Regions from separate parts of the Clostridium kluyveri DSM 555 genome, predicted to be linked through region 3. Evidence: riboswitches for the same ligand, from Rfam matches in the RefSeq annotation. Region 3 holds a riboswitch; each other region holds the start of a gene.
What was found. A riboswitch is a leader RNA that binds a small molecule or an ion and turns the genes downstream of it on or off. The one in region 3 is predicted to bind S-adenosylmethionine.

Region 1: it holds a riboswitch for S-adenosylmethionine, as region 3 does, so the genes downstream of both, CKL_RS10680 (O-acetylhomoserine aminocarboxypropyltransferase/cysteine synthase family protein) here and CKL_RS14865 (ATP-binding cassette domain-containing protein) in region 3, are expected to answer to the same signal.
Region 2: it holds a riboswitch for S-adenosylmethionine, as region 3 does, so the genes downstream of both, CKL_RS06435 (DUF2325 domain-containing protein) here and CKL_RS14865 (ATP-binding cassette domain-containing protein) in region 3, are expected to answer to the same signal.

What each region holds. Positions count from the first base shown of each region.
Region 1 is NC_009706.1:2,218,932-2,221,205, forward strand. It holds gene CKL_RS10680 (O-acetylhomoserine aminocarboxypropyltransferase/cysteine synthase family protein) at 1-1,106, opposite strand, end outside; SAM riboswitch class I at 1,304-1,411, opposite strand; gene CKL_RS10685 (Ig-like domain-containing protein) at 1,682-2,274, opposite strand, start outside.
Region 2 is NC_009706.1:1,340,707-1,342,980, forward strand. It holds gene CKL_RS06425 (histidinol phosphate phosphatase) at 1-566, shown strand, start outside; gene CKL_RS06430 (DUF3788 domain-containing protein) at 649-1,056, opposite strand; gene CKL_RS06435 (DUF2325 domain-containing protein) at 1,155-1,439, opposite strand; SAM riboswitch class I at 1,572-1,682, opposite strand; gene CKL_RS06440 (metallophosphoesterase) at 1,790-2,274, opposite strand, start outside.
Region 3 is NC_009706.1:3,103,178-3,105,451, reverse strand. It holds gene CKL_RS14870 (ROK family transcriptional regulator) at 1-629, opposite strand, end outside; SAM riboswitch class I at 1,226-1,340, shown strand; partial or broken gene CKL_RS14865 (ATP-binding cassette domain-containing protein) at 1,448-1,768, shown strand; gene CKL_RS14860 (methyl-accepting chemotaxis protein) at 1,819-2,274, opposite strand, start outside.

The sequences.
Region 1 (2,274 bases), 880 kb from region 3:
AATTTTAAATTTTCTCCTAAAGTCTTTGCCGCTTCAATTCCTCCCTTTACCCCAAAAGTTAAAATTCCACTTGCTCCCCCATTTAGATATTTTTCTGCTCTTTCATATTCTGGATCCCATTCCAGATAGGGATATCTAACCCACTGAATTTTAGGATGATTCGAAAGGTATTTAGCTAGATTTAAAGCATTATATGAATGTCTTTCCATTCTTAAATGTAATGTTTCCAATCCCATATTTGTTAAAAATGCATTAAATGGAGCTGGCGCGGCACCAAATTCTTCAACTAAATTGGTTCTTAATTTTCCTGAGAAAGCACGTTTTCCGAATTCATTGACAAATATCACGTTGTAGGGACCAGTAGGAGTAGTATAATCCGGAAATTTTCCATTTGCCCAATTAAAGTTTCCTCCATCAATAATTATCCCTCCAAGGGACACTGCATGACCATCTGAGTATTTAGTAGTAGAATGAACCACTATATTTGCTCCATACTCAAAGGGATTTATAAGATAAGGTGTTGCTATAGTGTTATCAACGATAAACGGTATATCTAATTTTTTTGCCACAGAAGAAAATTTATCAAAATCCAATACATTAAGTCCTGGATTTCCTATGGTTTCCCCAAATATCAGTTTAGTATTTTCTGTTGCTGCCTCTAAAATCTCTTCTTCAGAAGCTGTGGGGTCTACAAAGGATACATTAATTCCTAATTTAGGTATAATTGTGTTAAAAAGGTTGTATGTGCCTCCATATAGGTTTGAATTTGCAATAATTTGATCTCCTGAATTTGCAATATTTATTATGGAATAGACCACTGCTGATTGTCCCGATGCAGTGGCAATTGCTTCAACACCGCCTTGTAATTCTACATATTTTTTTTCAAGTGCTGTCACCGTTGGATTTCCTACTCTTGTGTACAGATATCCTCCCTGTTTATTTAATGCTGTTACATCTGCACTCACTGCCGCTACATTTGCCACTTCATCAAAAGTGTCATATTTATATGATGTACTTTGAACTATTGAAGCTACCCTTGGATCACCTGACTTAGGCGAATATCCTCCTTGTACTGCTCTTGTTCCTATTTTAAATTTTTCACTCATGAAAATCTCCTCTTTTCTAAATTTAGATATACTTTCATAAAGTACTATATATAATAAAGAAGAGGCCAAATTCTAAATATCATAGAGATTACACTTAAAAAACTCTATGATAAATAAAATTTGACCTCCAGTTTGTCTAGCCAATCAAATAAAAAAACTTTCTACAGAGAAACTATAGAAAGTTATATTAACTGTTTCTCTCATCTTTCAGGTTTAACCTGCTGGAATTAGCACCATTGAATATATAAAAATATTCAGGTTGCCGAGTATCATAGGACCAGTCCCTCCACTACTCTTGATAAGAAATTTTCTTTTGAACTTTAATCATTAACTTTTAAATTTGTAGTTAATAATATACTTTTTTAATCATTTTGTCAATAGTAAATTAGAACATATCAAGTGATTCTTAGGTTTAGGTGGAGTTTGCTGTAGAGAACTGCTTATCTCCATCTAAACCTTAGAAGAACTTATCCAGGCGCGTAGCAGTGTTTATCTCCCACTTTGAAGAAGATGGGAGTATTAGCAATTCTAGCGTTCGGATAAAGAGACAGGATAGTAATTCCTGTCTCACATGTTTAACTATTCAACTTATCCCCTTCACTGATTAAAAAATCCTGGCATGTACTGCCTAACTCATCAAAGGACCATAATCCAGTAGAATTGAATTTATACCCAGCATAAGTTTCATAGTCATTGTAGTCCACATTATAGGTTTGTATTAAAGGATATATAGGCTTGTCTAGACCATAGTATTGGTAATCCTGAATCATTTTATCCATACATGCAGTGACCGACCATTTCATTTCTCCCCAGTAACACTGCGGAGCAGCAAAATCGCAATATTTATTGAAAACTGAATAAGGTATATCCTGGTGATAACTTGCTATTGGAAAAGTAGTATAGCCAATAATAGCATTAGGACATTTACTCCTTACAATCTGGCATATTTCTTCTGCTTGTTCTGTCTTACCTGACACCGCATCTTCAGGATCAAAAACATAATAATCGCTATTATTAAGGGCATCTACTATTATATTAGCTTCTCCTTCAACGTCATCAAAATGGTTATATCCCCAGGTACCTACTTTAAATCCTGCTTCTTTAAAATTATTGACATACTTTAAAAAATCCTCTCTAAAATTCATGCCTCCGCCAGAAGCCCTTTCCC
Region 2 (2,274 bases), 1.8 Mb from region 3:
GAATAGAGCTTGGCATGAAAGAAGATTGTTTTAGAGAGAGTAGTGATTTAATAAAAAATAATTCCTTTGACTATGTACTTGGATCAGTCCATTTGGTAGAAAATCTAGATCTTTATTATGAAGATTATTATAGAGGAAAAAGTAAAAGAGAAGCCTATGCTAAGTATTTTGAAGTTATACTGGGTAATTTGGATAAATTTCAATTTATAGATAGTCTAGGGCATATTGATTATATAGCAAGATATGCTAAGTTTGAAGATAAGGAAATATACTACGGGGAATTTTCTGATATAATAGATGAAATATTAAATAAGGTGATAAAAGAAGGCAAGTGTCTGGAGTTAAATACACGAAGACTTGATAAGAACATATCAGTAAAGAATATGATAAACATCTATAAAAGATATAACCAGCTGGGTGGAAAATATATAACTATAGGTTCCGATGCCCACCAAATTGAAGCTATAGGAAGTAATTTCATGGCGGCAAGAGAAATTTCGCAGTTCTGTAATTTAAAAATAGTGTATTTTAAAAATAGATTGATGGAATATGATAAAGGTTTTTAGTACATAGAGTTTTATCTGCATAAAATAATAAATGTGTGCAATTAAAACATGTAATGAACTCATGGATATATGCATATATATTTTAAGAAACTTTCTTTTTAATGGAATTCATTTTTATAGCTATAATGGATTTTATATCCTCTAGATTTTTATTGCTTAAGATTCTATAGGAATATTGATTTTTCCATGCATCTTTATCTTCTAAAGATAAACTATCCAACTTATTGTATAGCTTATTTAATTGATTTTCACCAATTTGAATAATTACAGTAAACGCACCCTTTTCAAAGAAAACATAACATATATGTTTATTTTTATGGCAATATTTATAACACCATCCATGGTCACTTCCAAAACGAAATTTAAGTCTGATTGATAGTTCATAAGAATCAATCATAAATTGGTGTAGTTTTTCAAGATATAAAATACTTTCCTTTCCAATAGTTTCATATATATCATTTAATGATGGAATTATTTGTTTGTTAAGCATCCGTTCGTACACTTTAGCTTCACTCCTTATTATAAAATTAATCCACGAGTTTTAGATTAAAAGAACTTTAGGAATATTCTTTTAGTTTTACTTAACCTTTAATCAATAAATATGTTTTTTATGTTTTCTTCAATACATATCCATGAACGTTTTGAAAACATAATTAAAGTATGATTTTTTTTAGATTGTTTTTTTATTATCTCAGTCATACTGTGTCCTATAAAATCTGTAAGTACTAATACTACATCCGTATTTTTAGGGATTTCTATTTTCTTATCCCCTTTTTTTCTACCTGTAATGTGATTAACTTTATTAATTCCACATTTGTTCAGCTTATTTTTAATATTATCAAGTCTGTCCCCTCCTACAATTAAAATATTCATAAAAATCTCTCCTTCTTATAATATATAGATTAAAAGTATTTATAAACTTCTTTCCTATTCCAAATAGTTTAAGAAAAATTAAAAATAAAAACTCTTCTTGTAAGATAAGTCACAAGAAGAGTTCCTTCATGCTTCTCATCTTTCAGGTTTTATACCTGCTGGAATTAGCACCGTTGAATGATGAAAAATCATTCAGGTTGCTGGGCATCATAGGGCCAGTCCCTTCGCCACTCTGGATAAGAAGTTCCGTATTCAATTGAAAAAATGATAACAGATATATATACTGTTTGTCAATAGAAAAATAAATATTTTTATATTTTTTTAAATTTAAAGGAGATTAAAATATACCTCTACAAATCCTGCTGTGATACCAGTGTAATAACAACTAATTGGGGGCGATTATTGATTCGGACAGGAAAGAGGCTGTTTCCAAGGCCTCGGCTGACCACCATTTTAGTTTGGTTCTTTTCATATAGGCCCTCAGAATATTTGGGGAAGAAGCCTTGATTTGGTGCAAAAAGTCCCCCGACAAGGGGTAAACGTATCTGTCCCCCATGAGCATGACCACTTAAAACCAAATCAATTCTATTATCTGCATACACGTGAAACAATTCTGGTCTATGTGATAACAAGATTGTGTAGTGGCTGCTCTCATTTTTCATAGTCTTCAATTTTGCATCAATTATGGCTGCATTTCTTCCAGATAAATTGTAGTTTGTTGTAAAGGATGGATCATCTAATCCTAACAACCGAATAGAATCTACACCCCATTTGATTGTAGTACCTTTATTATTTAATGTGATAACTCCGGTTTCTGCCATGTGTTTTTTCAATT
Region 3 (2,274 bases):
CCCCTTCCCACGCCGTAAAAATACTCTGCAACAACTGCTGCATTTGCACCATTTTCAACTATAACGGGGTGTTTTAATTTTTCCTCTAGCATTTTCTTTATAGGTACGTCAGTCCATTTATCTGCAAAGAAGTCAACAGGGTTTTTTATAATACCATTTTTTATATCTAAAGGCCCCACAGATCCTACTCCAATTCCTAACAGTTTCATATGGCTTAAGTTTAGATTTGCATAAGCCCTGTTAATGATTTCCACTACTTTTTTTACAGTTTCACAAGGAGTATAGGAATCATCCATATTAAATAGTTCCTTATACAAAATTTCCATTTTTAAATTTGTAATAACTACCTGAGTATAGAGTATTGATATATCAATACCTATAATATAAAAATCATTTATATTTATATCATATAAAATTGGCCTTCTTCCGCCTGTAGATTCTCCTATACAACTCTCGACTATCATTTTACTTTTTTCTAAAGGTTCCATAACGTAATTTAATGTGGTCAATTTAATATCTGTCCTAGATGAAATTTTATTTTTAGATAAGCGTCCATTTTTCTGAAGTAAATTAAATATTTTTTTTTCTTCAAAGCTTAAACTTTTTAATGCATTGGAATTATCTTTCATGAGTACACCTCTTACACTTATAGAATTCAATAAATACTTCTTTCGTTTTTGGAAAAAGTATTTTGAAAAAATTTAATATAGTATCAAAAATATATTGTTTCTCTATTTTTTTTATAGATTTTTGACTTTTTATCCTATGTATTTATATGTGTTATCTGCACTGTAATAATTTTTAATAAATACTTTCTTCATTTTTGAAAAAAGTATTTTAAAAAATAATCACAATGTATTAATTAAAAAAAGCTAAATTTTAATCTTACAAATGTAAGATTAAAATTTAGCTTCCAGTTTTTCTGGTCAACTAAAACATGGTACATGCTTATTGATATATAATTCTATTAATTTTTATTTGGGATTTTCATATAAGATAAATCCCAATGAATTTAATATGTTTTAGTAATATTACGTAGTATTATAAATATATTTTTAAGTAATGTCAATACTTTTTTTATGTCTATTTTCCAATAAGTTTATTTTAGAGGCTAAGCTTATGCTTTTGTTATTTAATAATTGACACATTATAGTACAATTAGTATAATGTATTACGACGTGTAAAATATAAATAAAATGAAATTTAAAAAAATCAATAAACTAGGTTCTTATCAAGAGAGGCGGAGGGACTGGCCCTATGAAACCCAACAACCGGCATTTATTTCAATATGTATCGGTGTTAATTCCTGCAGAGTTAATTTATACTCTGAAAGATGAGAAAAGTGGCTGTTTTATAAAAGTTTGGGATATTAAAAGCTATTTTTCTTAAATAAGAAAAATAGCTTTTTTAATTATTTAAACCAATTGAAGGGAGGGCGTTTTATGAAATGATAAAAGTTAAAAATCTATACAAGAAGTTTAATGAGCTTACAGTTTTAAAGGGTATTAACCTAGAGATAAAAAAGGGGGAGGTTATTGCAATAATAGGCCCCTCTGGTACAGGTAAATCGACTTTGTTAAGATGCATAAATTATTTGGAAATTCCAGACAAGGGTACCATAGAAATAGGAAAATTAAAAATAGACTTTGAAAAAATAACTAAAAAGCAAATACATGAATTGAGGAAGCATACATCTATGGTATTTCAAAGTTATAATCTTTTTAACAATAAAACTGCATTAGAAAATATTATGGAACATTTAACTATATAAGATAGGGCAAAATGCTTATATTTAAGCATTTTGCCATCAATATAGTATTAAGAAATTTTGAACTTTGATATGATTTGGTTAAGCTTTACTGTACTATTTTTTAGGTATTGAACTTCTCCATGAACTTCATTTGATTTTTGTAATAATGTGGTTAGCTTTTGTACTATATCTTCAGTATTTTTTGAACCTTCAGCAGCAGCTGAGGATACTTTATCAATTTCTTCAAGCATGCTTTGTATGGATATAAATATATTTTTAGTATTTGAACTGAAATCAGCTATCATATTATGGATAGACTGAGCATCTTCATTGTATTGATTCATCATTTGAAGCATCAATTTATAATCTTTATCAATATCATTTTCCATAAACTTTAACATATCATTTGAATGGTGGGATAAGTCTTTTACTGAGCTAATTACATTTTTAGTTATATTTTGCATTTCATTAATAGTATTTTTTGAGTCATTCGCTAATTCACCTATTTCACTGGCAACTACGCC